Regions from separate parts of the Alteromonas sp. AO-Serp genome, predicted to be linked through region 2. Evidence: predicted binding sites of a transcription regulator. Region 2 holds the regulator's gene; the other holds the start of a gene.
The links. The regulator FliA, encoded in region 2, starts transcription of late flagellar genes. The targets are predictions, from matches to a motif close to CTAAAGNTNNNNNNNNNNNNGCCGATA.
Positions count from the first base shown of each region.

Region 1 (13,891 bases), on a different contig from region 2:
TCAAGCTCGCCGACAGAAGTAATGTCCCTGCGCAATTGATTTTGAGCAAATACGTTGATGATACGTTCGGTATTGCCGATCTCTACACCGAAGACTTGGCTGTTTTGAAGTTCAGTGCGCTCGCGAACATAGCCTGGCGTGTTGACGTTGGCAATATTGTTACTGGTCGTTTGTAATAGCTTACTACTGGCGTTAACACCACTGGTCGCTAATGAGAATAAATCGACAGAACTCACAATGTAATCTCCAATGCTATGGCATTAACGTGCTGAGACGATCGCTGTTATACACTGCCATTATCTTGCGCGCGTATTCAGGGTCGGTAGCGTAGCCCGCTTCTTGAAGCGCATGGGTATAGCGCGCTGCGTCAGAAGCATTCTCGACAGCATGGCTGTAGCGAGGCTGTGATGTGATAAAGCGTCCATAGTCTTCCATTGCGTCTTCTACTGACGAGTAGGACCTAAAAGCAGCCTTTTGTTTTTGCGGTAGTCCATTGTTAAATTCCAACGTGTCGACTACAGCCTGCTCTCCTTGCCATCCCTTATTTGCTTTGATGCCAAATAAGTTGTGCGAGCTTTCCCCATCCGCTTTATGGATAACAAATTTCCCCCACCCGGTTTCAACCGCGGCTTGGGAAATTATTGCTTTAGGATCCATTCCGTATTTTGCTGCCACTTTCTCAGCTATTGGCATTAGGCTCTCTACAAACTGCTCGGGACTTTCGAACATGGCATCTTTTTGTGCTGACTGGCTGCGAATAGACTGTGAAGAAAGGGCAATATCCTGCGCCTCAGTTACGTTGTACACACGGTTTCTGTTAAGTGATGATAAGTCTCCGTCACTTCTGATTACACTGGCAGGCGTATAGCTATCCTCAGTTTGACCTAACTGTTTAACAATGACATCAGCGAGACCTAAACCGCCACCGGAAGTGAGGTCTGTCGCTAGCTGTTGGTCGTGCATATCACGATAAAACTTAACTTGCTGTGAATTAAATGGGCTATTTTCGTCAGCAAGGGCATCTTGTGCTTTACGCATTGATTTCAACATCATTTGCACAAATATCGCTTCAAACTGCTGGGCAGCTTCTTGCAATACCGTCTCGTCGCCCGACGCAATGGCTTCACGCATTTTGTTTATGCTGCCCATATCGTGGACATTGCGAGCCATATCAAGCTGACTTTTTGTGCTAAGTGATTCCATCGTGCTTATTCCGCTGTGACTTTATTTTACTAACGTCTCGTAAATGCTCTTTGCTCGTTTTAAATAATAACGAGCTCTCCACGCAATGCGCCTGCTTGACGTAATGCTTCCAAAATTGCCATTAAATCGCCCGGCGCAGCGCCCACCTCATTTACCGCGCGCACAAGCTGGTCCAGAGTAACGCCTGGCTCAAACTTAAACATGCGGCTATCTGCCAAATCGACATCAACAATCGACTGAGTGGTAACGGCAGTCTGCCCTTCACCAAACGCGTTAGGTTGAGAAACTTGCTGATTTTCAGAGATGGTCACCGTTAGCCCGCCGTGAGTAATTGCTGCTGGTAACAAGCGAACGTCACTGCCAATAACAATGGTGCCTGTGCGGCTGTTTATTACCACACGCGCTGGCGCATCAGCTGGTGTAAATTCGAAGTTTTCTAAGGTAGCCAAAAAGCCCACGCGCTGACCGACATCTCGCGGGGCCGACACGCGAACAGACGCTGCATCAATGGGCTTAGCAATAACATAGCCATTTTCCGGCTGTGCACCTAAGCGCTCGTTGATCGTATCTGCAAGCGACTTGGCTGTTGAGAAATCTGGATAATGGAGGTTAAGCGTTAACGTGTCGCCATTGGCAAAGCCTGTTGGTACAGATTGCTCTACCATCGCACCGTTTGGAATTCTTCCTACCGTTGGCGTATTAACGACAATACGAGAGCCATCACCGCCTTGTGCGCCAAACCCGCTCACGACTAAGCTGCCTTGCGCTACAGCGTAGACTTTACCGTCAACACCGCGAAGAAACGTTTGGAGCAGCGTTCCGCCTTGAAGACTGGCCGCCTCGCCAACTGAAGAAACCGTAATATCAATGGTTTGTCCGGGTTTTGCAAAAGCAGGCAGGTCGGCGTGTACCGCCACTGCGGCCACGTTTCGTATCTTTGGCTTGGTGTTAGCGTCAAGACTGATACCAAAGTTACGCAGCATGGTTCTGAAACTTTGTTCGGTAAACGGGCTTTGTTCACCCGTTCCAGGCAAACCTACAACAAGACCATATCCCACTAATTGGTTACTACGTACGCCTTGAATACTCGCTACATCTTTAATGCGCTGCGCACCTGCCTGTGAAGATAAAAGCATTGTGAAAGCGGCTAATACTACTGAAAACAAACGCATGTTCACTCTCCTATCCTAAAACCTAAAGAGGCCACCAAGCAGAATCAAAGAACTTGGTTAACCAACCCTTTTCTTGTGCTCGCGCAAAACTTCCCGTACCCGAATATTGGATACGCGCATTTGCAACCTTAGTGGACACAATTTCATTCTCGGGACTAATGTCTGCCGGACGAATGATGCCGGTAAGACGGATATATTCATCGCCCTGATTCAGGGTTAGCCACTTTTCGCCACGAATAACAAGGTTGCTGTTAGGAAGTACGTCGACCACAGTAACTGAGATAGCGCCGTTTAAGCTGTTGCTTTGGTTAGCTGTGGCATCACCGGAGAAATCTCGGGATGAACTTATTCCCAATTGTACGGACTCTCCGCCAATATTTATCGCTTGCCCAGCTAGCCCGGTAATAGGGTTTAAATTGACGTTTGAATCTTTCGCAGTGCTAGTGTCGGCTGATTTGCTCGCTTGGGTATTCTCGCTTAACGTTACAGTGATGATGTCACCGACTCTTCTTGCGGTAACGTCAGAATATAAGTTGTTAGCAAGCTGCGAACGAAAAAGCGAGCCATCCTCTACTACCGTTTCACGCGGGTAATCTGGCACTACCGGTGCAAACGACGGGTCGTTTGCCTGAACGGGAGGCTCGTTTGTACTGGCGCAACCGCCAAGTATCAGAAGTGCAGCAGATAAACCTAAAATACGCATGATGCTACCTACTAAAGTTGCTGAATAACCTGACCAAGCATTTGGTCGACCGATGAGATAACCTTTGAGTTCATCTCATACAAGCGCTGGCTTTCGATAAGGTTTACTAACTCTTCGGTCACGTTTACATTAGACGTTTCCAACGTGCCTTGTGAGATATAACCCAAACCTTGCAGACCAGGGATCCCCTGAATAGGTGCACCGCTTGACGCTGTCTCTACATAAAGGTTTTGTCCGGTTGGTTGTAATCCGGTTGGGTTAACAAAGTCAGAAATATTAAGCTGACCGAGTACCTGCGGTTCAGCTTGGCCCCGTATGCTCACGCTAATTTCACCATCTTGAGAAATTGTGATTTGTTGCGCATCTTCGGGAATAGCCACTTCAGGCTGAAGCAAAAAGCCCGCGCCAGATGTAACAATTTGGCCTTGGTCGTTCAGTGAAAACTGACCATTTCTCGAATATGCAATGGTGCCGTCTGGCTGCAATATTTCAAAGTAACCACGGCCCTGAATTGACATATCAAGCGCATTTTCAGTGGTTAACAGGTTACCTTGCGTGTGTGCTTTTTGAGTAGCAACGACCTTCGAGCCTGAACCAAGCATAAGCCCAGAAGGTAGTTCCGTGTCAGCAGACGAACGACCGCCTGGCTGATTGATATTCTGATAAAGCAAATCTTCAAACACCGCGCGGTCTTTTTTAAAGCCCACTGTTGATGCGTTTGCTAGGTTGTTAGACACCACTGCCACATCGGTCTGTGCGGCGTCTAGTCCGGTTTTACTAATCCACAATGCTGGATGCATGTTAACCTCCGACGTTGCTCATAGGGCAACGGTGATAAAAATTCTTTTACAGGATACGTAGTAGCTGATTACCGCGAGTATCAAGCTCTTCTGCTTGCTTCATCATTTTGACTTGAAGCTCGTAGTGACGCTGCAGACTTATCATGTCCACCATTTCGTCAACAGCATTGACGTTGGAACCTTCAAGCATGCCCGACATTACTTTTACGTTGGCATTGGCTGGCGCTATTGAGCCATCTTCCATTCTAAATAAGCCGTCGTTCCCACGTTCCATGTCTGCATAGTTTGGACTAACTAATTTAAGTCGCCCTACTTCTTCAATAACATTGGCAGGGGCACCTAACTGTCTCATCGACAACGTGCCATCGGCGGCGATATTTAGGTTATCTAAAGGAACAGGAAGGAATATTGGCCCATTGTCACCAAGCACGACGCGATCGTGGATATCTGTCAAAATTCCGTCATCGCCTAACTTGAAATTTCCATCACGCGAGTAAGCTTCTTGACCATTTTGATCTTGTACAGCGAACCAACCATCACCTTGAATGGCTACGTCTAAATCGCGGTCTGTTTTAATCATCGGGCCCGATTCGTAATTATTCGACGGGCTTTCTGTCATGGAAAACACGCGAGTCGGCAAACCTTCGCCGTAGGCCGGCATTGACCTTGCCTGCTCTAACTGCGCTCTGAATCCCGTTGTCTGTGCATTAGCCAAGTTATTGGCCCTAATCCCTGTTCCTAGTAGGTCTTGGGAGGCGCCACTTGCTGAAATATAGAGAAGTTTGTCCATGACTGACTTTTGACTCTGATTAAACCTTAAACAAGACTTTGCAAAGGCAGTGCCAATCTGTGGATATTTAGTGCAATTGAAAAATAAGGGCGGTATTGAATTGATATATATAGAAAAATAAAAAGGTCGCATTGTTGCGACCTTTCTAAATCGGGTAAAATAGGTACGGTTTTCCGCGCCTAAAATTTGCCGCTTAGCAATCTGCTAATGTGGCTTACTGCAAACTATCGAATGTTAAGGATAGTCTGGTTTAGCGAGTTGTTCACTTCAAGCGCACGCGAGTTTGCCTGGAAGTTACGCTGAGCGATAATCATGTCGATGAGCTCAGTGGTAAGGTTAACGTTAGCTTGTTCTAGCGCCGAAGAGTTAATTTCGCCGAAAGTACCGGTTGTTGCTTCACCCGCTAGTGCCTCGCCTGAAAGAATACTTTCCTTCCACTGAGTACTGCTCTCTTGAGTTAGGCCTTGTTCATTAGAAAAGCGAACCAAAGCGACACGAACAATGGGTTCAGACGTACCATTAGAGAACGTTGCACGAACCAAGCCATCCGGACCAATGTCGATACCTGTTAATCGACCTACAGGTAAACCGTCTTGTTCTAGTGAAGTAACTTCAAACGCAGAGGCGAACTGAGTCGGCTCATTAGGCGTCGCGTTATTAACATCGAGGTTAAAATCAATGCTTATTTGCTGCGTAGGATCTGAGCCATTAGCAAGAATACCTGCGCCTAACGCTTCTGTTTGCATTTTGAAATCAAGTGTAGGTAGGCCATCAGGCGTTTCCATGCCAGCAAAATCACCACCTTGAGAGAAGATAAGTTTAGATGCTGTTACGGCGTTACCAGTGTTACCACCGACACTATTTACTGCTGTTGCTGGGTCTGTGTCATTACCCGCTGAATCTGTCATATCAACTAGCGTGTCATCGATTGCAGTAGCAACATACCACTCATTATCAACACCCGGTGTCGCATCCTTTATGAAGTAATAGGTCATTACGTGACTATCACCTAACGAATCGTAAACGGTTACCGATGTTGCTGCGTTGTAGGTAAGCGGATCTTCAGGGTCAAAATCTTGTGGATCTAGGGCTGCATCACCAGCAGGCAAGTTCATTCGAATGTCAACTTCTGTGGTTTGTGCGGGAGAACCCGAAGAGTCTGGAATACGCACTGGCTCAGTAGTACTAAGTGCTACCGAGGCACTTGTACCATCAGAGTTAACGGGGAAACCCAATAAGTTATCGCCGTTACTATTAACCACGAAATTGTCGCTATCTAACTTGAACTGACCCGCACGTGTGAACGAGAAGTCGCGAGACGTAATTTCAGGTACTGTCGCAAAGAAACCATTACCTGTGATCGCCAAATCAAGCGAGGTATTGGTAAACTGAAGGCTACCTTGAGAAAATTGCTGAGCAACTTCTTGAGTGAGTACACCGTCACCTACTTTAGTTTTACCACCTGAAAGCAGTGATGCCGCATAAACATCGCCAAATTCAGCGCGAGATTCTTTAAAGCCAACTGTATTTACGTTTGCGATGTTGTTGGCGGTTACATCCAAATCTTTTTGTGCGGCTGATACGCCACTCAGTGCAATATTAAAAGACATTATTGATTCTCCTACTAACTGCCGATTTGAATGACGTCATCAAGATTGATACTGACATCACCATCCAAATTCAAAATTACGCCTTGACCACTACCAGCCAAGCTTACACTTCCAACATGGCGATTAACGGCGGTATTCAGCTGAACACCTTCTCCATTCAACTCGCCAGTGGCACTGATAACATATTCACCCGGTGCCATCTGGTTGCCATGCTTATCTTTGCCATCCCATTCAAACTCAATGTTGCCAGCGCTTTGTGTGCCTGCATCAATGGTTTTTATGACTTCACCAAACTGGTTCTCAATAGTGATCGTCATATTCTGAACTGTTTTTTCATTCACGATGACACCCGAAATGCCATCGCCTTCATTGGCCATATAACCCACGTTACCTTGAACCAGCACGTTTTGCCCGATAAGACTAGAGGCTTGTAACGCTTGATTCGATGTCATTGAAGCTGCAAACGACTCAAACTTTTCGTTAAGCTGGGAAATACCGTCGGCCATCGTAAATGATGTCATCTGCGCTACCATTTGATCGTTATCAACGGGTGCAGTGGGATCCTGATTGGCTAACTGCTCAGTTAACATTGAGAAGAAATCTTCCTGGGTTAACTGCTGCTCGGTGCCGTCAGCTATTTTGACGGTTTCCTCTTGCCAATACAGATCAGTATTTAAGCCAGTATTGTTTATGGTATTCACTGAGTAATCCTCACATTATTCAAGCGGCAAGTTACTGCCCTTGACCTAGCTGCAGTACGCGACGGAAAATACGCTTTGTGGTGTCCGCAACCTGCACGTTAGTTTCATACGCTTTGGACGCTGACATCATATTCGCCATCTCTTCCACGATGTTCACGTTGGGTTTATAGATGTAGCCGTTTTCATCTGCCATCGGGTTGTTAGGTGAATACTCCACTTGCAAAGGAGCATCACTTTCTACAATACCCTTTACTTGAACACCTGCACCTTTCGACTGGTCGCGCATTGCATCTTGCAACGCCGTAGCGAAAACTGGATGGCGAGCTCGGTATGTTTCGTCATAGCTGCTGCTAACCGAGTTAGCGTTGGCAATATTACTTGCCGTAGTATTAAGGCGTACATTCTCCGCCTCCATACCCGTACTCGAAATTTGCATTACATTAAATAAACTCATGACTACTGACCTCCTGAGCTAAGCGCTTTTTTCATGCCTTTAATTTTTCCGTTCAAAAATTCTAGGCTGGCTTGGTAGCGCAATCCATTGTCTAAAAACCGATTTCTTTCCGCTTGAACTTCAACCGTATTACCGTCGCCAGTGTCTGGTTGTGTTGGGATGCGGTATTGCATGTCAAAGTTTGCCGCTACTGACGTAGAATTGCCGCTTAAGTGGCGATCATTTGTCCGCACCATTCCTGAAGAAGCGTGATTGGCTGTACCACCTGATGCTTCTCGCATAGCCGACTGCATTGCTTTATTGAAATCAATGTCCCGCGCTTTATAACCAGGCGTATTTGCGTTCGCTAGATTTCCAGAAATCACTTCCATACGCTCTGTGCGTATAGTGAGTGCTGACTCATTAAAGCCAACCAGCTTATCTAGGTTAATAGCCATAACATGACCTCTGACATACTAAAAATTTGTTTCGTGGTGACAATGTAAGCGGACAATTAAATATCGAATCTTGCCGTTTTACTGTCGTTTGTAGAAATAGTTAGCAAGGCAAATGCCATAATGAGATTTTGACGGAGGGTGTAAGTCAAAAGTGTCGACCTGATCATAAAAAAAAGTATTAGTTATCAGGCCGATAAGTTAGATCTTTTTTTTTGATAGTAAAGGCCAGGGTGGCACTTAACCATACTGTAAATTTCACTCGCAGCACTTATAGACTCCGACGCGCCAAGGAAAAGCACACCTTGAGGCTGCAGCTGTCCGGCAATTTGTTGCAGGATGCGTTGTTTTACTTCGGCCGAGAAATAAATTAAAACATTACGGCAAAAAACGATATCAAAGCGGCCAAGTGCTGCATAGCTCGAAAGTAAATTTAGACTTCTAAAGCTTACCATCCGACGAACGTCGGGTTTTACCTGCATAAGCCCGCTATCATTTTGCTGGAAAAAGGCCTGTCTCCTTTGCGGGGACAATCCCCTTGCAAGGGACAGTTCGTCATAAATACCTAACTCACACTTTTGCAGCATTTCTGACGATAAATCTGTAGCAACAATTTCAACACCCGCTCTTAATGCACCTGGCCTTTGGCGCTGATATTCAAGTACAGACATCGCAATAGAATAAGGCTCTTGTCCAGACGAACAAGCGGCACTCCATATGCGAAGCTTCTGATTTTTTGCCGATAGTGTTGGTAGTAACTCTTTTACAAGTAAATCGAAGGGATAGTTGTCTCGAAACCACAACGTTTCGTTTGTGGTCATTGCGTCAATAACGTTCTGTAGTAAAGTTCTGTCGAACCCTTTCACAACCACGTCAATCAGTTCGTCAGCAGACTCATACTTATGCTTATAGAGTAATGAAGCTAAACGGCTGCGCACCAGGTATTGTTTATTATCACCTAATACTATGCCGCATTGCTTTTCCAAAAACTCTCTAAACTTGAGGTAACTTGCTGGCGAAACGTCTTTATTAGCCAATCCTATCTTGCTCCGTTATTCGCACTCAGTCATTAGCCACTTTTGTACCGCGGTAGCAAGTTCATCGGGGTGGAATTTCGCGATAAAGTCATCAGCCCCTACTTTTTGCACCATAGCTTGGTTGAAGACACCACTGAGCGACGTATGCAATACAACATGAAGCTTTTGAAGTTCAGGCGTATTCTTAATTTCGGCGGTTAGTGTATAGCCGTCCATTTCTGGCATCTCGATATCTGAGACCAGCACGCCTACACGGTTCGTTACATCGCCGTACTCTTCCGCAATTTCTTTAAGCCTGTTTAATGCTTCAAGACCGTTTTTAGCTAGCTCAATTTCTAAGCCTAGTGAAGTTAGGGCCTTTTTAACCTGGTTTCGCGCTACCGCAGAGTCATCTGCAATAAAGATAATTTTGTTTTCTTGGCCTTCGGTTGTCAGACCTTCTGCCACCTCAGAACTTACTTCGGCATTCAACGGAGAAATTTCATTTAAAATTTTCTCAACGTCTAGAATTTCAATAAGTTCATTTTCAACTTCAGTCACCGCCGTTAAATAGCTTGCTCTGCCGGTACCTTGAGGTGGCGGCATGATCGCATCCCAATTGGTGTTGATAATACGCTCTACGGCACCCACCAAAAAGCCCTGAACTGAACGGTTATATTCCGCAATGACAATAAAGGCATTAGAGAGATCTTCAATTTTACGGCCGCGTGTTGCCATACTTAAATCAATGACCGATATAGTTTGACCACGGATGTGCGCCACACCACGAACCAACGGGTTTAATTTCGGCATTGCTGTTAGCGGAGGACACTGAAGCACTTCCCGCACTTTAAAAACGTTAATTCCAAAGCGTTGGCGGCCGTTCAGTCTAAACAGCAGCAACTCTAAGCGATTCTGCCCAACAAGCTGCGTGCGCTGGTTTACTGAATCTAAAATCCCCGACATAGGTCACCTCTAAGTAATACTGGGCATGATCATTGCCTCTTATGATAAAGATAGACAATATCACTAAATTTTTGCAGGTCAAACGACAGAAAAATGACACTAAATAGCATTTTTCAGTCTTTAGTAGGGTTTATACCTTAACTTAGTCAATGATCCTGCGTTGACGCTCGTGCTTGTAAACCTTATGGATTTACTTTGGCTGTTATTTATTTGCACTAAGCAAACCGGCCGTATTAAGCATAGTCAATAACTTGTAAACTGAACACGAAAAGTCATGATGAAAAATATGAACGCCAAAACGCGCCTTACATTCACACGATTACTGTCATTGACCGTTTTCAGTGTGCTTTCTATGAACTGCTTGGCGACACAAACCAATCACAAACAGGTTGAAGAAGGCGCAAAACAATACCTAATAACTCAACTTGCTGATAATACGCAGGATACTAGCATTGATGTGTCTATTGTGAAGATAGACGATAGGATAAATATTCCTGACTGCCCAACTGGGTTCGAATACAATGCGTCGCAAGAAGCGCTGAGCCAATCGTATATATCAGTTAGAGTGAGCTGCAGAAATAATGAATGGTACCTTTTCACCAGCGGGCAAGTAACGCGTACCAAAGAAATTGTTGTCACTCAAGGCGCAATAAGTCCAGGAACCGTACTGACATCATCGAATCTGTCTCTGGCAAAAGTTGATGTAAGACGATTGCGCCATACCGCATTTACTGAGCTAGAAGCACTTATTGGGGCTAGAATAAAACGCCGAGTGACTGACGGACAAGCTATACAGTCAAATATGCTATGCTTTGTGTGCAAAGGCGACAGAATTACCATAACTGCTGAGGTAGCAGGTATGGAAGTGAAAACAGCCGGAATCGCTCAGCAAGACGGTGTCGTTGGTGACAATATTAAGGTAATTAATGCCAGTAGCCAAAAGGCGGTGATAGCAAGAGTCGCAAGCCCTGAAGAAGTCGTGATACACTTATAAACGACGCAGCGAATATCTACTTTTTTGTTCACAATTTAGCTAAAGAAATTAGCCAAAAGGCCGATATACTTTACAGAGGCGAAAAAGTAGTGAGGACTAATTATGGCAATTAATAATATAAACAATGGGTTACCTAAAACACCCGTTGATAATGGAAAGGTTGCGCAGCAAAACCAAACGCAGCAATCTCCACAGCAGGCATCAACACAGGCTGCGCAAACCGCATCAGTTCCGCGTCAGGATTCTGTATCGTTGACGCAATCTGCTCAGCAGCTCAACCAGGTTCAGAAGAAAGGTTCGGAAGCGCCTGTGAACCAAGATAAAGTCGATCGCCTTAAGCGAGCGATTCAAAGTGGCGAGTATAAAGTTAATCCTGAAGTGCTTGCCAACAAGATTGCAAAACTAGAAGGTGAGATTTTTGGCGCTAAATAATGAGCGACAAAACTCGTAACTAACCAGAAGAGAGCTAACGTGACTGAACAAGCAAGCCAATTGACACAAGCACTAATAAAGCAAGTGGAGCAACTGTCTTCACTTGCCGTATTGCTTGAAAAAGAATTGCAACTTATCAGTTCGCGAGACGCCGAATCTTTAATGAATTTGTTAGACGAAAAGACAGCACTGTTAACGTCTATTCAGGCTCTCGATGGAAGCATTGAGCGCACAATTAGCGATCAAGGCTCAATGTCAGAAGAAGATGATGCATTAATGGCTAATGCAAAGAAACTTCTGGACGATTGCAAATACCGCACGCAGGTCAATCAAAAAGCCGTAGAGCAAGGACAGCTACGCCTCACACACTTACGTAACTTGATGATGGAAGTTCGTGCCAAAGAATCGCTCACCTATGACAAAAAAGGAAAGCCGAAAGGCGGGACTTTAGGGTCGGGAGTGAGCGCCTAATTTTTTTGCGATTTCAGTAAACCTCACTCAGCGAGCTTTAACCATTAAGCCTTAACCGGTAAAAGTAAATTATACCTCTGTGTATTTGCGCATGTTTTAAGACTTCACGATACAGCCACTTGCGCAAACACCCCTTTCGCTATCGTTTAATAATACTTAACATCCTTTACTCGGCGCGGTTTTGCGGTCGACAGATATATATCGTAAACCTGCTGCATATCTAAAGCGAGTTCGGTGACGTATGTATCTTCACCTACCGGATAGGCTTTTACGACTTCAGCGCCTCTAATGACCCCCTCTACAGATGCTCGCAATGTTTCGCTATCTATAACCAAGTGAGACAGAGACTGATTGCCTTCAATTTTTTGACCATAGACTTGTTCAGTTAGCTCTCGGTATGCATCTAATTTTGACGCTTTCATCGCCAATATAAGCTTCATGCTGTCGCTTTCGCCATGCTGAGAAGAAATTGGCGCATAGCCTACCGCCTTGAGCACGGGATAGCTTTCTGGTTCTATTGTTTCCCACTCAACGTGTTTATCAATAATGCCGCATCCACCAGTGCTTATTGCTAAACCAAGAAAGCAAGACAGCAGCAGCGATTTTGATTTATGTATTTTTTTCAAGCACATAGTTTCATTTCCAAATTGCATTATTAATAAAATCAAATGTGTAGTTATGCTGCTCTCGTCGGTGGCAGCTTTGTAACTACGAGATACCGCCATACTCGCGGTAGCAGATTTTGACGTATTTAAACTGACGCTTTTTACAAACCTTTAGCAAGATACGCGTTGCAAGATATGTGCAAGATATGCGCCCGATTGATTTAATGAAGACCAAACCACATCAATTGGCACTCTTTTCGCATACTTCGCCTTATAAACCGGGCGCTTTGCATAGCGCAGTTAGACAACAACCTCCAGAGGTGTGCGGTGCGATATATTAGCAAAACAACGCTGGTAACTATTTTAAATGCTGTCGTGGCGGTAATTTGCCTGTTTGCATTTTTCGTTGGGCAAGCAAATGCCGTGTGGTACGAGGCTACAGGACAGGCTGTGGTGCGAAATGGTGATAAAGAAACTGCCAGACATGCGGCTACCCAAGAGGCACTTAAGCAAGCCATGCTTTTTGCAGGCGCATCAGTTCATAGCGTCGCCAAGCTTACAAATGGTCTTCTTAAAAATGAAGAGATGACCATTCGCTCTACCGGCGAAGTTGAACAACTGGAACTGGTTGATGAAGTTTATAGCGGCGATGTGATTACGGTAAGTATTCGCGCTGACATTTTTCCAAGAGGAAAAGTGTGTGCCGCACAAAATGACCAGAAACATTTCGCTACCACACATTTCAGGGTACGTAACAGAGCGCAACTAACACAGGGTAATATTCCCAACTTCGATGCTTCATTCACCCATCAGTTAGCGCAGGCCATGCGAAATAAAACTGAAAACCTAGATATTATCTATATCGCGCCACATACTGCAAAATTTGACAGTCGATATACTGACCAAAATGTACGCACGCTTTCAGCGCAAAGTAATACTCAATTTGTGCTGGTGGGCATGATAGATGATTTAAGCGTGACACGGGAAGAGGCTTCGGTTTTTACACCGTGGCGTGAGGGTACTTCTCGACGCTCCTTTGCTATGACCATTCAAGTTTATGACGGCATTAATGGAGGCCTGTTGTTGACTAAGTCTTATCAGAATCAAGGAGAATGGACATTCGACAGATTCGAAGATGTAGATGAATTTTCGACGAAGTTTTGGCAGTCGCTTTATGGGCAAACTGTCAACGCGACAATAGCAGAAGCGATTGAAGACATAAAAGAAGCCACTGCATGCCAGCCAATGACAGGTAGAGTGATTAATGTTGCCGGCGATAAAATTTCTGTATCGTTAGGCAGAGACAATGGCATTTCTGAAAAAGATGAACTATACCTTTATCAAGCTAAAGAGATTGTCGATAACCGTGGCCGTAAATACTTACAGTACTCGCTATATCCTGGCAAATTTGTAGTGAGTAGTGCCTACGGTAATTCGTCTCTAGTAGTAAACGAAGGTGCAGGAATTATCGCAAACATTCAAGAACACGATTTTGTAGTAAAAAAATAGTCTTTCTCGATCTGCCTTAAACAGTTTAGAG
Region 1 covers NZ_JAFLMX010000259.1:523-14,413, reverse strand. The annotation lists partial or broken gene flgK (flagellar hook-associated protein FlgK) at 1-236, opposite strand, end outside; gene flgJ (flagellar assembly peptidoglycan hydrolase FlgJ) at 253-1,203, opposite strand; gene QVA83_RS17090 (flagellar basal body P-ring protein FlgI) at 1,263-2,375, opposite strand; gene flgH (flagellar basal body L-ring protein FlgH) at 2,398-3,078, opposite strand; gene flgG (flagellar basal-body rod protein FlgG) at 3,090-3,878, opposite strand; gene QVA83_RS17075 (flagellar basal body rod protein FlgF) at 3,925-4,668, opposite strand; gene flgE (flagellar hook protein FlgE) at 4,893-6,278, opposite strand; gene flgD (flagellar hook assembly protein FlgD) at 6,293-6,979, opposite strand; gene flgC (flagellar basal body rod protein FlgC) at 7,011-7,433, opposite strand; gene flgB (flagellar basal body rod protein FlgB) at 7,436-7,870, opposite strand; gene QVA83_RS17050 (CheR family methyltransferase) at 8,056-8,904, opposite strand; gene QVA83_RS17045 (chemotaxis protein CheV) at 8,920-9,849, opposite strand; gene flgA (flagellar basal body P-ring formation chaperone FlgA) at 10,127-10,843, shown strand; gene flgM (flagellar biosynthesis anti-sigma factor FlgM) at 10,946-11,275, shown strand; gene flgN (flagellar export chaperone FlgN) at 11,315-11,746, shown strand; gene QVA83_RS17025 (LPP20 family lipoprotein) at 11,893-12,378, opposite strand; gene QVA83_RS17020 (flagellar assembly protein T N-terminal domain-containing protein) at 12,679-13,860, shown strand.
Region 1: flgM (flagellar biosynthesis anti-sigma factor FlgM) is a predicted target of FliA. The motif match lies at 10,883-10,909, and genes of this name have one in related genera.

Region 2 (16,436 bases):
ACAATTTATTAAGATCTACAAGAATAAGCAGTTCGCCGTCGCGGTTACTTACACCTTGGATAAACTTAGCACTCTCTTCAGTACCTACGTTAGGGGCACTGTCAATCTCTGAAGATTTCAAGTAAACCACCTCAGCGACACTATCCACCAGGATACCAACCACCTGCTCGTCAGACTCAATAATAACGATACGGGTATTGTCAGTAATTTCTGTTGGCGGTAATCCGAAACGAGCACGTGTATCGATAACCGTTACTACGTTACCACGCAGATTGATAATACCAAGTACATAGTCAGGTGCACCGGGTACAGGGGCTATTTCGGTATAACGCAAGACCTCTTGAACTTGCATCACGTTGATACCGTAAGTTTCTTCACCTAAGCGATACGTTACCCATTGAAGGACTTCGTCGTTGCTGTCGGTGGCGTTATTATTTATTCTTTCGTCGCTCATGAACCTGGCTCCCAATACTATGGCGTCTGGTCGTTACTGCCTAAGCCTTTGTTAAGCATAGATATTAATTCTTCAACGTCAATTAACGCGCACATTTTTTCTTTAACCATCCCTGCTAACCAGGGACGCTTACCTGTGGACTCGCGCCATTTAACATCATCGGTAGTCAAATTGACCGTATTGACTAGCTTTTCACTAGCCAGACCCCACGCACTTTCCCCTAACATTATAAGATATCGGTAGTTAAGCGATTGTGCGAGGTTTTCGTCATATTTTTCTGGCATTACCCATTTTGCAGAGTCAACAACACTTAGTTTAGACTCTCTGTGCAACATTACACCCATAAACCAATCAGGTTTTCCAAATAAAGGGCCAATCTTCTCAATTTGGTGGATCCCACCTAGCGACGTCAAAGGCACCGCAAGTGTTAACCCTGCAACCTCAAAGAATAGCGCCTGAAAGCGAAAACCGAGAGTATCCTTTAGTGGAACTTTTGTTTTTTCAGCGCGGTTTAACGCAGCTTCTTGTTCATTTTCTACTAAAGTTTCTGCGTGAGACTGTTGCTGTTCATCTTCAATTGTCTCTGCTTTTTGCGTTTCAATTAACGATGTAACCTTTTCCGCTATCGCTTCTTGTTCATTCGATTGCGTCTCACTTTCATTGGCGGTAGAAGCAAGCGCCGTTTCAGCCATCTGCTGAGAAGCCTGCTCGAGCAATTTTGCCGTGCGCGCAGTCACATCTTCCGGTGCTTCTGGCTCTTTGAGGAGACTATCAAGGTATGCCTCCATCACTTCTTCACGGGCAAAAGGCGATTGCTTGCTCATGTTCTCGTTATTTCTCCAATACCGCTAATAATTTCTCGTACGCAGACACACCACGTGTTTTGGGGTACGCTGCGGAAATGGGAAGCTGTACTAAACTTGCATCCCTGAAGTGCGTGTCGACGGGAATAACCCCTTCCCACACGCGCTCACCATAGTCATTCATTAAGCGCTTTCGCGATGCAAGCGCCGCGTTAGTGCGCTTATCAAACATAGTTGGAATAATCACAGTATCAAAGGATTTGTCCAACGAACGTCCCATAATTTCCATGGTACGAATCATTCTGTCTAGCCCTTTAAGCGCCAGATATTCTGTTTGGGTAGGCACGATAACCTTGTCACACGCTGCAAGAGCGTTAACCATCAGCACCCCAAGCACTGGAGGACAATCGATGATAGCAACATCAAATTCTCCTGCTATTTTTGCCAACGCTTTTTTTAGGACTAAGCCCATACCTTGTTCGCTACCCATCGTTCTATCTAAGGTCGCGAGCGCCATTGTTGCAGGAAGCACATATAAGTTGTCTAACTTTGTCGGGCACAGACAATCCATAACATTATCGGCCGTAATGTCATTAGACTTAATAAAAATATCGTAAACTGAATGACTTGACGCTTCTGCATCGATACCGAAGTAATAACTCAGCGATGCATGTGGATCAGTATCAATCATGAGCACTCGCTTGCCTTGCTGTGCAAGCAAGCCGCCAAGGCTCACCGTAGTGGTAGTCTTTCCTACACCACCTTTCTGATTCGCTACTGTCCACACTTTCATATTTGCTGTTCCATTACTGTTCAAACTGCTATCGCATTTCGGTTTGAACGCAACTGCTCATATCATCAATGTTTATATTTTTACTGGATATATTGGCAACGGCGACAGCTTGAGGCATACCATACACAACACAGGAATCTTGGTCTTGAGCCCAAATCGTTGCGCCTTTTTCCTTGAGCATTCGGCATCCTTCTCTGCCGTCAGCCCCCATACCCGTTAATATAATTCCTAATACATCCCCACCATAAGCTTTAGCCAGAGAACTGAAAGTGAGATCAACACTGGGCTTATAATTCACCTTGTCACTCGCACTTGCATCAACAATGGCAATGCGTTTATTCGCACCTATGGTTTCTAGCAACATTTGCTTCCCACCGGGAGCAAGATACGCATGACCTGGTTTTAGAATGTCGCCGTGCTCGGCTTCTTTTACTCTAATCTTACAGTTTGTGTCTAAACGCTGTGCAAATGCCGTAGTAAATGTTCCTGGCATGTGTTGTACAAGCAAAATGGGGTATGGAAACTCTGCAGGTAAAGGAGACAGCACTTTTTGAAGCGCCACAGGCCCGCCTGTAGAAGCCCCAATTGCCAAACACTTGTAGTGCTTTCCCGTCGCTCTTACAGACGAAACGGTTGGTTGTTTAGCTGCGTCTTTATGCCCTGATAGCAACCCTGATGTTTTAAAAAACGCCTGCTTTGGCGCATTATCAGGAAGCTTTCTTGCCTCTGTAGAGCGAAACGACGGACGCTTAAGACCAATACCACGACGCGCTATTAAGCGTACTTTTGTACACAACAAGCGCGATGCGTCTTTTCTGTCCTGCGCGATATCTTCAAATTTCTTAGGTAAGAAATCGAGCGCGCCCGCTTCTAACGCATCTAATGTCGCTTGCGCACCATGATGCGTAAGCGAAGAAAACATAAGAATAGGTGTAGGCCGTTTGTCCATTATGGCCTTTACAGCTGAAATGCCGTCCATGACAGGCATTTCAACATCCATCGTTATCACATCCGGCTTAAGCGCTTCTGCTTTTTCAAGTGCATCGCGCCCATTTCTCGCTTCCCCAACAACTTCAAGTTCCCTATCGCCATCGAGTATTTCTTTTACTCGACGACGATAAAAAGTCGAGTCGTCCACGACAAGGACTTTAAAGACCATGGATTATTATTCCTGTTAATTCATCGCCTTACTTGATGGGTTTACGCGCATACCGTTTAAGCAGGCTCGGAATATCTAAAATTAGTGCAATTCCACCGTCTGATGTAATCGTGGCTCCCGCCATACCAGGCGTGCCTTGCAATAATGCATCAAGAGGTTTAATAACCACTTCTTCTTGGCCTATTAGCGCGTCTACTACGAATCCTACTTGTTGTGTACCAATTTGCACTACAACAACGTGTCCCTTTTCTCTATCGATGTTTTTGGGACCTCGAATCAACCATTCACCAAGGAAGAACAACGGAATTGCTTTTGAACGAACTATCATTGTTAGCTGGCCATCGACCGTGTTGGTCTTTTTGATGTCCATATTTATTATTTCGTTCACCGCACCTAATGGTAACGCAAAGGTTTGTTTTCCTACAACAATCATTAGCGTCGGAAGAATGGCTAGCGTTAGCGGAACTTTGATATCCAGTCGCGTGCCTTTTCCTAGCTGTGAATCTATGTTCACGGTGCCGTTAAGTTGGTTAATTTTGGTCTTAACCACGTCCATGCCCACACCGCGACCAGAAATATCACTAATTTCTGTTTTGGTTGAGAACCCTGGCGCGAATATCAAGTTAAACGCTTCAACATCCGACATACGTGCAGCTGCGTCTGCGTCTAGTACACCGCGACTAATAGCAATTTCTTTAAGCTTTTCAGGATCCATTCCTTTACCATCATCTTCGATGGTTAGAAGAATATGATCGCCTTCTTGAGATGCCGATAGCTGAACCGTACCCATGCGCGGTTTACCCGCTGCAGCACGGTCATCAGGCATTTCAATACCATGGTCGACGGAGTTTCTCACCAAATGCACAAGTGGATCGGCCAGTGCTTCAACCAGGTTTTTGTCTAAATCAGTTTCCTCACCCACAAGCTCAAGGGTTATTTCTTTCTTCAAGCTTCTAGCGAGGTCTCGAACAACGCGAGGGAAACGACCAAACACCTTCTTGATAGGTTGCATGCGGGTTTTCATTACCGCACCTTGCAAGTCGCCCGTTACCACATCTAAGTTGGCAATGGCTTTGGACATGCTTTCGTCGTTACTGTTGATACCCAAGCTTATTAGCCTGTTTCTCACTAGTACAAGCTCGCCCACCATGTTCATAATTTGGTCAAGGCGCTTGGTATCTACACGTACTGTAGTCTCAGCAGGAGGCGCAGCTGGTGCCGCCTTCTTCTCATCTTTTTTAGGCGCTGCTTTTGGTGCAGCAGGTGCGCTTGCTTTAGCTGGCGCTGCGGCGCTAGGAGCAGGCGTCGATTTTGGCGCAGCTGGCGCTGCTTGTTTCGCTTTTTGAACCGCTTCTGTTGCTGCCTTATCTACAGGAGGCTCTGGCGCCTTTGAAACGGCTCCCTGCTTGGTAGGCCCTTGCCCTGAGCCATGTAGTTGGTCAAGCAGTGCTTCAAATTCGTCATCGGTGATTTCTTCATCATCAGCTGCACTCGGCGTAACTGGTGCTGGAGCTGGTGTATTTGCCGTTGGCGCAGCTTCTTCACCACCAAACTTGCCTTTGCCGTGTAAATCATCAAGCAACGCTTCAAATTCTTCGTCGGTGATATCGTCGTTATCACTAGCGGCAGCAGGTGCAGCAGCCTTTGCAGGTTCGCTTTTAGCCGCTGAGGACTGTCCTGGTGCCCCAGAGCCATGAAGCTCATCAAGCAGCGCTTCAAACTCATCTTCAGTGATTCCGTCAATACCGCCGCTATCACCAGAACTTGGTGCCTGTGCAGTAGGCTCTTCAACAACTAATTCTGGCTCTTCAATCGCGGGCTCAGGTTCTGACACCGGCGCGCTTTGTTCACCAAAAATATTCTCATCTGGAGATTCCGGGCGACTTAGTTTGTGTAACAAGTCGACTAGGTGTGCATCTGCTGGCTCTAATGGATCCCGAGCTTTCACTCGTTCAAACATTTCAACCACCACATCTGTGGCTTGCAGAATAATATCCATCAGTTCAGGGGTTAGTGTTCGTTGACCGTTACGCATTACGTCAAAGACGTTTTCCGCACCGTGACAAATTTCTACTAACTCAGTAAGAGACAGGAACCCTGCTCCCCCTTTAACTGTGTGATAACCACGGAAAATTGCATTCAGCAAATCCGCATCTTCAGGATTGTTCTCAAGATCAACGAGCTGTTCTTGTAATTGTTCAAGTATCTCTCCAGCCTCAACTAGAAAGTCCTGTAATATATCCTCGTCAACATCAAACGACATGCGCCCGCTCCCCTAAAAACCTAAGCTAGACAGAAGATCATCTACATCATCTTGGCCTGACACGACGTCGTCGCGCTTATCGGCATCAATGATAGGGCCTTCTGCCTCTACACCATCAACCTTATCGGCCTTAACGCTAGATGGTTTAGTTTGTTCTGCACCGTCGCGTTCACCAAACATGGTAAGCATGTTAACTAAGCTGTCTTCCACTTCTTTAACCAAGTCGATAACGCGGCGAATAACCTGACCAGTTAAGTCTTGATAACCTTGAGCCATCAATACTTCTGTAAGTAACTGTGTAAGTTTAGCTGACTGTGCCGAACCTTCTTCCAACAATTCGTCTAAGTCTGCGCATAAAGCCTTGAATTCACCCAACTCTATTTGGCGATTCATCAGCTTCTTCCACTCAGGCATAACCTTTTCGATGCGCGCCGACAGCATTTCAGCTATAGGCATGCTCGCTTCAACGGCATCCATAGTAGTATTAGCAGCTTTTTCAGTTTCTTCAATTACGTAGGTTAGGCGGGATTGTGCATCGGGAATATCATCGGTCGCGAGATTTTTAATGCGGTCGTCTATTTGGAAATTATTCAGCGCGTCATGGAGCTGACGCGTCAGTTTCCCTACTTCGGCAAATAACTCAACGTTTTCTTTCATTGAGGCCGCTTCTAATAGGGCATTGGCTGAAGCGTTGTCACCCTCTTCAAGGTAGGTGACAAGCTGTTTTGCTTCTTCCAACGAAATTGGAACGTTTACATTCGTTGACATCCAGTAAACCTCATTTCTCTGGTGAGCGTCTGGATCAACCTAAACGTTCGAATATTTTATCTAATTTTTCTTTAAGTGTTGCTGCAGTGAACGGCTTAACAACGTAGCCATTAACACCTGCTTGCGCGGCGGCAACAATTTGCTCTTTCTTCGCTTCAGCAGTAACCATAAGTACTGGTAGGTGCTTGAGCTTGTCATCGGCTCTAATCGCGCGAAGCAAGTCAATACCCTGCATTCCAGGCATGTTCCAATCGGTAACTACGAAATCGAAATCACCTTGCTGCAACATAGGCAATGCAGTACTTCCGTCATCCGCTTCCTGGATGTTGGAAAAACCCAAATCTTTAAGTAGGTTTTTGATGATACGTCTCATGGTAGAAAAATCATCGACCACGAGAATTTTCATGCTTTTGTCCAAAATAGCCTCCAGTGAGGGGTTAATTGTTATTAATTTCTATTCTTCGTCAGCTTGCCACGACTTCATTCGTGATTTGAGTTTTAACATGGCCTGACTGTGAATTTGACTGACTCTCGATTCACTTACATCAAGAACCTCACCAATTTCTCTTAGGTTCAGCTCTTCATCATAATACAGCGAAAGTACAATCGCTTCTCTTTCAGGTAATGTCGTAATTGCATGGGCAAGCGCTTTTTGGAAAGCGCCTTGCATTAAATCTTCCAGTGGTGCGTCGCTACCTCGATTTTGCTCTGTCGAAATAACATCTTCTGACACACCTAAATCTTCAATACCTACCAGCTTTCCGGCATTTACTTCATTAAGCATTTGGTGATAGTCCTGCAAGCTTACATTAAGCTTATCAGCAATATCAGAATCTCTAGCATCGCGGCCTGTTTCGCTTTCTACTTGCGAAATTGCTTCAGTGATCGCTCGGCCATTTCGGTGAACTGAACGCGGTGTCCAATCCCCTTTGCGAATTTCATCTAGCATAGCACCGCGAATGCGAATACCGGCAAACGTTTCAAAGCTGGCTCCTTTTGAACCATCAAAGTTTCGAGCGGCTTCTAATAATCCAATCATGCCTGATTGAATTAAATCGTCTACAAGAACACTAGCCGGCAATCGCGCTATCAAGTGATGCGCTATACGCTTAACCAATGGCGCATGTCTTTCGACTAACTGCGCTTTATCGGTTTGTTGTTGATAAGCGGCTGCCTTGCTGTTCAACGCTGACTTCCTACGGCTTTTTCTGCAACTAATTGTTCAATGAAAAACTCTAAATGGCCACCTGGCTGCGCTGGAATAGGCCATGTTAAGGCTTTACTTGCCAACTGTGTTATTGCAACGGCTGCCGGTGAACCTGGGTAAGCATCGACAATGGCTGTCTGTTTACGCACTGCTTTACGAATGTTCTCGTCAAACGGTACTGTCGCCACTAATTCTAGTGCAACATCTAAAAAACGCCCTGTCACTTTGCTTAATTTACTAAATAGCTCTTGGCCTTCTCGCACGTCGCGCACCATATTAGCCACAACTTTGAAGCGGAAAACACCGTGCTCTCTATTCAGAATTTTTATCAATGCATAAGCATCTGTCAATGAAGTAGGCTCGTCACACACAACGACCATGATGTCTTGTGAGGCTTTTGAAAAGCTCAACACCATGTCTGAAATACCTGCCGCTGTATCAACGATAAGCACGTCAATCTGCGAGCGCAGCTCACTGAAGGCACGAATTAGGCCAGCGTGTTGCGTTGGCGACAATTCTGCCATCGACTGCGTGCCTGATGTGGCAGGGGCAATCTTTATTCCGTGCGGACCGGTCACTAGTACTTCATCAAGTGTACATTCGCCGGAAAGCACGTGGGATAAGTTTTTCTCAACACGCAAACCTAACATAACGTCTACGTTAGCAAGACCGAGGTCCGCATCGAGAACCATTACACGTTTACCTTGCTTCGCCATGGCGATAGCGGTGTTCAATGTAATGTTTGTTTTACCTACGCCACCTTTGCCACCGGTGACGGCGATTACTTTGATTAACCGTGATTGCTTCATTTTTCTTAAGCTACTCGCTTGGTCGTCAATCATACTGCTTATGCTGTTTTAATTGCGTTGTTACCACTAGTATGATTCAAACCGTACTTTTTATAAAGCTTTGCAGCAGCGGAAACCAAAGATTTCGCTTCTGCAATCTTAATGTCTTCAGGTACTTTTTGACCATCGGTGACATAACTAACCGGTAATTGGTATTCAACCGCTGCACTAAGCACCTCTCCTAAAGAGTAGCACTCATCTAACTTTGTGAAAATACAGCCACTTAGTTCAATATCATCATACGCTTGAATGATTCTCTGCAAAGCAGGATATTGCGTATTTGCTTGCGCTACCAAATATTTTTTAACATTTGGCATTTGTCCGTTATCAAACTGCTTAATTTGTTTAATTAATCGACTGTCTCTTTGACTAAATCCAGCCGTATCAATCAATACTAGTCGCTTATGACGAAGTTGGAATAATAAATCCGCAAGTTCTTCACTAGTCTGCGCTTTTCTCACCGTGCAGCCAATAATCTTTCCGTATGTCGCTAGCTGCTCATAGGCGGCAATTCTATACGTATCGATGGTAATCATCGCAACCGACTCTGCACCGTATTTTTGCGCATAGCGGGCAGCAAGTTTCGCAACGGTAGTTGTTTTACCGGTACCTGTTGGTCCTACTAATGCAACAGCACCTTGTGCGCTAAGTATATCGTTTCCTGTCACATTTATGCGATTAGCCAATAGGTTAAGAAGATATACCCATGCATCTCGTTCGTTGTAATGTGACGGCGTATAGCTAATAAGCTGTTTCGCTAACGCGTTGCTTAACCCCATATCGGTTAAACGGGTGATTAGATATTGATGAACAGGTTTTTGACGTTTGTTTTTAGCTTCCATCAAGTCGGCCACTTGATATTGCAATACATCGCGAAGAGACGCTAGCTCTTCCTTGATTTGAGCAAGCTCCGCTGACTGCGTCACAGCGGTATCATCCATACTCGACGCTTGATGCTCTGGGAAAGCGTTCTGACGAACTGGTTCATGAGAAGACTGCTGGGCTTCTACGTCGTCAATAAAGGCTTCTGAGAAGTCTAAGTGCGAAGCAATTTCATTGGCGTGCTTAGCATTCGCTGTCATTGGTTGGTTAGGTTGCGCGGGACTCGCCACGTCATTATTTCCACCGTGCTGCTTTTCTAGCAGTGCTTTAAGGCTATCAGGACCGTCGTCACCAATGATTTCGCTCAAGCTAGGCACTGCCTTTTGACCAGGTGTTTTTGCAGCGGCTTGTGGAGACGCTTTCGGCGTAAACAACTTCGCTTCAGGTTCTTTGTCGTAGGCTGCGACAAGCTCAATACCGTCAGCGACTTTGCGATTTGACATGATCACAGCGTCACTGCCCAATTCAGCTTTAACTTGGCTTAACGCCTCACGCATATCTTTGCCGAAGAAACGTCTAATTTTCATTGCAACCTCTCCAATCACCCAGTGTCAGATTATTGACCGACCGAACTGACTATTTTTATTTGTTTGTCGTCAGGCACTTCTTGGTAAGACAGAACATGAAGCCCAACAACCGAATATTTTAAGAAGCGAGACAGAACGGGTCGTAGCATGCCTGAGGTAAGGAGTACTGCAGGCTCTCCTTCTAACTCTTGCTGCTGACTGGCTTGCTGCAATGATTTTTGCAGCTTGTCTGCCAGGCCTGGTTCTATGCCAGCGCCATCTTCGCCACCTGCTTGAAGTGACTGGTGCAACATCTGTTCCAACTCTGGCGCCAAGGTTATGACAGGTATCTCTTTTGCACCTTGAGTAATTTCTTGGACAATTAAACGTTTAAGGGCAATACGCACTGCAGACACTAAAACATCGGGGTCTTGGCTGCGCGTGCCGTACTCACTGAGTGTTTGCACGATTGTACGCATATCGCGAATAGGCACGCCTTCAAACAATAAGGTTTGCAGTACTTTCACGACGGTGCTTAGCGGAAGAATGTCTGGTACTAATCCTTCAACCAGTTTCGGATGCTGCTTGGCAAGCATATCAAGAAGTTGTTGCGCTTCCTCGTGCCCTAATAATTGATATGCATTGTTAGAGAGTAATTGGCTTAAATGGGTCGCTACAACGGTCGCAGCGTCTACTACTGTGTACCCAAGGGTTTGTGCATGCTCCCGTTTATTGGGCTTAATCCATACTGCGTCTAAGCCGAACGCGGGGTCTTTAGTGGCACGCCCTTCTAATTTACCGAACACTTGCCCTGGATTAATAGCAAGTTCTTCATCGTGACTGATGATGGAATCGCCTATCGTTACGCCTAGCATAGCGATGGTGTAAGTGTTGGGCTCTAAATCCAAGTTATCGCGAATGTGGACAGGCGGAATAAGGAAACCCAGCTCTTGCGATAGTTTCTTACGTACGCCTTTAATGCGCGTCAACAACTCGCCACCTTGGGATTTATCGACAAGAGGAATTAAACGATAGCCCACTTCCAATCCGATGGTATCTACCTGCTGAACATCATCCCAGCCAAGCTCTTTCACTTCAGGTGCGACCGATTCATCTTTTACCACATTGTCTGGCACTTTGGGCTCTGCGGCCTTTCTCTTTTCTTGGACCGACTGCCAGTAAGCAAAGCCTGCAATCAAGAATGAGAACCCTAAGAATGCGATATGAGGCATCCCAGGAATGATACCCATCACAAATAGAACGCCCGAGGCTATATAAAGAGCTTGATTATTACCAAGCTGACCGCGGATTTCTTTGCCCATTTCCTGAGTCTCGTTTTCACGAGTAACGATAATGGCTGTAGCGACCGAAAGTAATAATGAAGGGATTTGCGCCACCAGACCATCACCTATGGTCAGTATCGTATAGATTTCTATGGCGTTACCGAATGAAAGACCGTGCTGAATCATGCCTATGAAAAGACCACCAACAATGTTGATTAGCATGATAAAAAGACCCGCTACCGCGTCACCTTTTACAAATTTTGAGGCACCGTCCATCGACCCGTAAAAGTCGGCCTCTGCAGTAATTTCTTCGCGGCGCTTGCGCGCTTGGTCCTGGTCAATATAACCAGCATTCAAGTCGGCATCGATTGCCATCTGCTTACCAGGCATAGCATCTAACGTAAAGCGAGCACTTACCTCTGAGATACGTCCTGCACCTGCGGTCACTACTTTAAAGTTGATAATAAGAAGAATGGCGAAAACAACAATACCTACGGCGTAGTTACCACCAATAACGACCGCACCAAAGGCTTCAATAACCTTACCTGCTGCATCGCCGCCTTCATGTCCGTAAAGTAAGACAACGCGAGTAGAAGCCACGTTAAGCGCTAGTCTCAAAACGGTAGCGATAAGTAACACCAAGGGGAAAATGCCGAAATCTACTGGACGCTGGGTAAGTACAGCCACCAAGATAATGACTAGCGACAACGCAATATTAAAGCTAAACAGCACGTCCAGTAAGAATGGCGGCATAGGCAATATAACCATGCCCATAATTGCCAAAAGGACGATGGGTGCGCCTAAACCACTGGTAAAATTTTGCAGCTGATTTTTATCGAATCGCTGAAGATAACCGGATAACTGCATGGCTTGGTGTCTCTCTATCAGAAAATTGACGCTTTATGTGAATCTTCTAGTGAGTTTTCAACTAACGTGCCAGCTTTGTGTTTTACGCAAAAGTTATCCAAATCTGAGCTGTAATCATGCGTGATTACTGTCTACAGTGACTTGTATAGGGCGATTAAGATTTTGTATCCGAGGGACATACGAACAGTTTATAATTACGTCACTATTCCTAGGGCCTACTCTTCGTTTTAAAAGGATTATTCATGGTAGTGCTACAAAACCGTGTTGCAACGTTTTGTTGGGTCAGCCTTGTCATCATGCTGACTTTTAGTCATGTAGCTCATGCATCTAAACAACCTAACTTACGACAGCGTGTGGAGAATTTGCTAGTTGATTCAGTGGAGATATACGGTTCACAAAATAGTAACCCATCTCGTGTGCACAATAGAGTTTTGGTAAGCGAGGTCTACACTCAACAGGGCTATCAGCTTATATGGTTTGGTACTAGTGATGCTGAAAACCGTCTTCAGGAACTCCTCCATGAAATTGCTGATTCAGAGTTACATGGCTTCTCGCCCGAGTATTACCACGCGTCAATGCTCGAAAGTCGCGACGCCAATACGGCACTCTTAGATGTACTAGCAACCGATGCCTTCATCAGTCAAACTCTGCATCGATTAAATGGGCTTGTTAGCCCCGCCAATGCAGATTCGCAGTGGTTCCTTAAGCAAAGAGAAGCGGATCCTGTGGCATCGCTAAATCACGCATTAACTAACGGTGTTTCTGCAACATTGCGGGCCATGTGGCCATCACACCATGAATACCAGTTACTGTTAGAAAAAAAGCGTAGTTTACTCACGGCAGTTTCTACAGTTACCACGCAAATTCCAGTTGGCCCAACACTTAAGCTGAACTCAACGAGCGAAAGAGTTGTGTTGCTGAAGTCTCGTCTTTTAGGGCCAGGCACCTATTCAGAGTTATTCGATAAAGATTTACTGGACGCGGTTAAGCAGTTTCAAATGTCTGCGGGCTTAGAGCCAGATGGTATCGTGGGAAGTTCCACTTTAGAAGCATTAAATGCTACCACGTTTTCTTGGTTAGAAAGAATTGATGCAAACTTAGAGCGTTGGCGCTGGCTCCCTCATCAAACTTGGTCAACATATTTACGCGTTAACATTGCGTCGTTTCAGTTGAGAGGGTTTACTGAAGGTGAAGAAACACTGGGAATGCCTGTGATTGTCGGTACACCAGTGAGACAAACGCCCGTTTTCGCTGAATCAATGAAGTATATGGTGTTTAACCCCTACTGGACCGTGCCTTTCAGTATAGCCACTAAAGACAAGCTGGCGAAATTAAAAACCAATCCTTCTTTATTGGTCGAGCAAGGTTACGAAGCCCAGCCCGCCGGTGTCAGCGGCTTCAGCCCTGTCGATGAATTTGATTGGACAAATGTTAGCCGTGGTACATTTCACTATACACTCAGACAAAAGCCCGGGCCGCACAATGCCCTTGGTAAAGTGAAATTCATGCTTCCAAATAAGCATGCCATTTATCTTCACGACACGCCCGATCACAGCCTTTTTTCGAAATTAGAAAGAAACTTCAGCTCTGGCTGTATAAGAGTCTCTAACCCTTTGAAGCTGTCTCAGTGGGTACTTACTCATTCAGGCCAGACAGAGGCAATACCGCAAGCTGAGCAATTACTTCAAAGTGAAGAGACCAGTACACTGTATTTAAAGAAACCTATACCGGTTCTTATTGTGTACTTCACAGCGTTTGCAGATGAAGCAGGAACCATTGTATTTCGCCGCGATGCATACAATCGGGACAGCCATATTATTGAGAAATTGAAGGAGTTTAAACGTGCGTAAGTGTTTGTTAGTACTGATTGCTCTTTTAACTGCAGTGCGCGCCGGTGATGCGTGCTCCTTTGACAATGACACGCTCAACTCTAAGCTTGCTATTAATGGAAATATGGTTCCCTACCCTATTTTCTCTATTTTTGTAATGCCGAATAAAACGTTCACTGTTGAGTTTGACAATAAAAGCCATACTGGGAATTTTCAATTTCACCATGCGAACGGTGAAGCACTAAAGACGAGTTCGAACCTACCAATAGTTAGCGGGGTTGTGGGGAAAGCGCCAATAATGGCACCTAAGAAATCAGGGCACTATGTACTTAAAACCACCAACGCGCAGTCAGGTGAAACTGCGACGCTCAACGTCTTTGTGATGACATCTTTGGAAAAGGTAGACAAAACAGGTAAGTTAAACGGCTACACAATTGGTAAATATCCTGATAAGCCTTTAAAAAACAATCCCATTTATTTACCCCCATCAGGACTTATTGAGGTATCGCCAGAACAAACGGACGTAAGGTTGTCGCCCAATTTCACCCTAGGTCAATTTCTATCCAAGCAGCAACAAGGATTTCCCAAATATGTACATTTGCGAGCAGGCCTTTTGTTGAAACTGGAAAAAATACTGCACACCTTAAATGACGAAGGGCATGCAGTTGAAGGATTAACCATAATGAGTGGATATCGCACTCCGTTCTACAACAAAGCTATTGGCAATGTTCAATATAGCCGTCACGTTTGGGGTGGCGCAGCGGATTTCTATATCGATCAGTCACCGAAAGATGGGGTGATGGATGACCTCAATAAAGACGGTGTGATAAACCGCGAAGATGCGGTATGGCTCGCGAACTTTATATCAAACATGTCTAAACAAGGCGCTTTCGGTCCAAGAGTCGGTGGGCTTGGTATTTAATGTGATTATGCGGCGCACGGGCCTTTTGTTCATGTGGATGTGAGAGGAACCCTAGCGCGCTGGTAGAATTGTTGGTTCGGGGCACATACCTATGCCCCACCTTCAAAGTCAATTTTCACCCATTTAGCGGTTGGGTTAGTGTCGGTACTCTGGTGGGATAGGCAAATCCCGTTTAAGTGGCTTAGGACGTTTGCCCTTACCTGCTCTATGCGCTTTTAACTGATAAACATGTGCGAGCACCTGCGCTATCGCCATAAATAAGGCGTTAGGAATTTCATCGTCCACTTCTGTGGAGTAGAAAATGGCGCGGGCAAGCATGGGAGAAGGGATCAACGGCACATCGTTGGCGGTAGCAATTTTTCTGATGTGCATCGCTAGCTCATCAGCACCTTTAGCGACCACAACCGGCGCCCTCACTCCCTTCTCATCATACTTGATAGCAACCGAGAAATGGGTCGGGTTAGTCACCACTACGTCTGCTTGTGGCACTTCCTGCATCATGCGCTTGGTTGCAGCCTGATATTGCAGACGGCGAATTCGGCCTTTAACCATAGGGTCGCCTTCCGCATTTTTCCGTTCGTCTTTAACCTCTTGCTTGGTCATCTTCATTTCTTTGTTGTGCTTATACATTTGATAAGGCACATCAATGAGCGCGATAGGGATCATGCCGCACACCAGAATAAGAAACGCCCACTTAAGCATGTCGAGTGCGTGAAAGAAGTTTCCCGGATAAAGCTCCATATCAAGGTGGAGCGCTTCATCTTCAAAGAACAGTAACGCTCCGATGGCCATGCCAATTATGACCACCACTTTCGCTATAGACTTGAGTAACTCAACCAAGCCGTTCATGCCGAACATACGCTTGAAGCCTTGAATAGGGCTCATTTTTGAACCCTTAGGTTTTGCACCTTCCCAGGTAAAGTTAAAACCGCCAAGGGCGATAGAGCCATAAATGCCCGCTATCATTGCCACAACCATGTATAGCAGCACGGCAGGACCTACTGCCGAAAAGGCTTCACCCCATGCGCCAAACATGTGGGTGATATCATAGGTTTCGTCACGAGAGAGAATGAACATTCTCTGAGTAAGTTTAAAAACAGATTCAGCAATCCACCCGCCCACAAACAAGAACATAAAAGCACTGACGATAAGTACTAGGGTCGTAGAGAGTTCACGGGATCGGGCTAGCTGCCCTTTTTTTCGGGCATCTTCGAGTTTTTTCCCCGTGGGGTCTTCTGTTTTTTCGCTTGAATCTGCCATGTTTTCCTACGAACAAATATTCAATAGTTCACACATAAACTGTTCGGCTCTAAACCATTGGGTTTCGAAGTGTGCAGTAAAGTTATCAAGTGTTATCCAAATAATCAGTAATCCCATTACCTGAGCAATGGAAAAACCAATACTAAAAATGTTTAGCTGTGGTGCAGCTTTGGTCATTACGCCAAACGCCAAGTTCACGATAAGCAGCGAGACGATTGGCGCAAGGGAGAGGGTCACTGCCGATATAAACATCCAGCCGGCCCAATGGGCAATATCGCGGAACTGTTCACCGGTCCACCATGCTTCGCCTATGGGAAACGCCTCAAAGCTCATGACTATCATTTGGATCATGGACAAATGCCCATCCAAAGTCCAAAACAACAAAGTCGCCAATATCAGATAAAACTGACCTACCGCTGGCACGTTAATACCATTGACTGGGTCAACAATAGACGCAAAGCCCAAACCGGTTTGCATTGCTATAACTTGGCCAGCAAGCACAAAGGTATTGAGCACCATCATTGATATAAAACCAATAGCAATGCCAATAAGTAATTGCTGAATAACGATTAAAAATGTGCCCACATCCACC
Region 2 covers NZ_JAFLMX010000002.1:56,644-73,079, reverse strand. The annotation lists gene QVA83_RS00430 (chemotaxis protein CheW) at 1-454, opposite strand, end outside; gene QVA83_RS00425 (chemotaxis protein CheW) at 472-1,278, opposite strand; gene QVA83_RS00420 (ParA family protein) at 1,286-2,050, opposite strand; gene QVA83_RS00415 (protein-glutamate methylesterase/protein-glutamine glutaminase) at 2,079-3,209, opposite strand; gene QVA83_RS00410 (chemotaxis protein CheA) at 3,238-5,472, opposite strand; gene QVA83_RS00405 (protein phosphatase CheZ) at 5,485-6,240, opposite strand; gene cheY (chemotaxis response regulator CheY) at 6,275-6,658, opposite strand; gene QVA83_RS00395 (RNA polymerase sigma factor FliA) at 6,695-7,426, opposite strand; gene QVA83_RS00390 (MinD/ParA family protein) at 7,423-8,289, opposite strand; gene flhF (flagellar biosynthesis GTPase FlhF) at 8,295-9,704, opposite strand; gene flhA (flagellar biosynthesis protein FlhA) at 9,734-11,833, opposite strand; gene QVA83_RS00375 (L,D-transpeptidase family protein) at 12,076-13,683, shown strand; gene QVA83_RS00370 (D-Ala-D-Ala carboxypeptidase family metallohydrolase) at 13,676-14,584, shown strand; gene flhB (flagellar biosynthesis protein FlhB) at 14,720-15,844, opposite strand; gene fliR (flagellar biosynthetic protein FliR) at 15,851-16,436, opposite strand, start outside.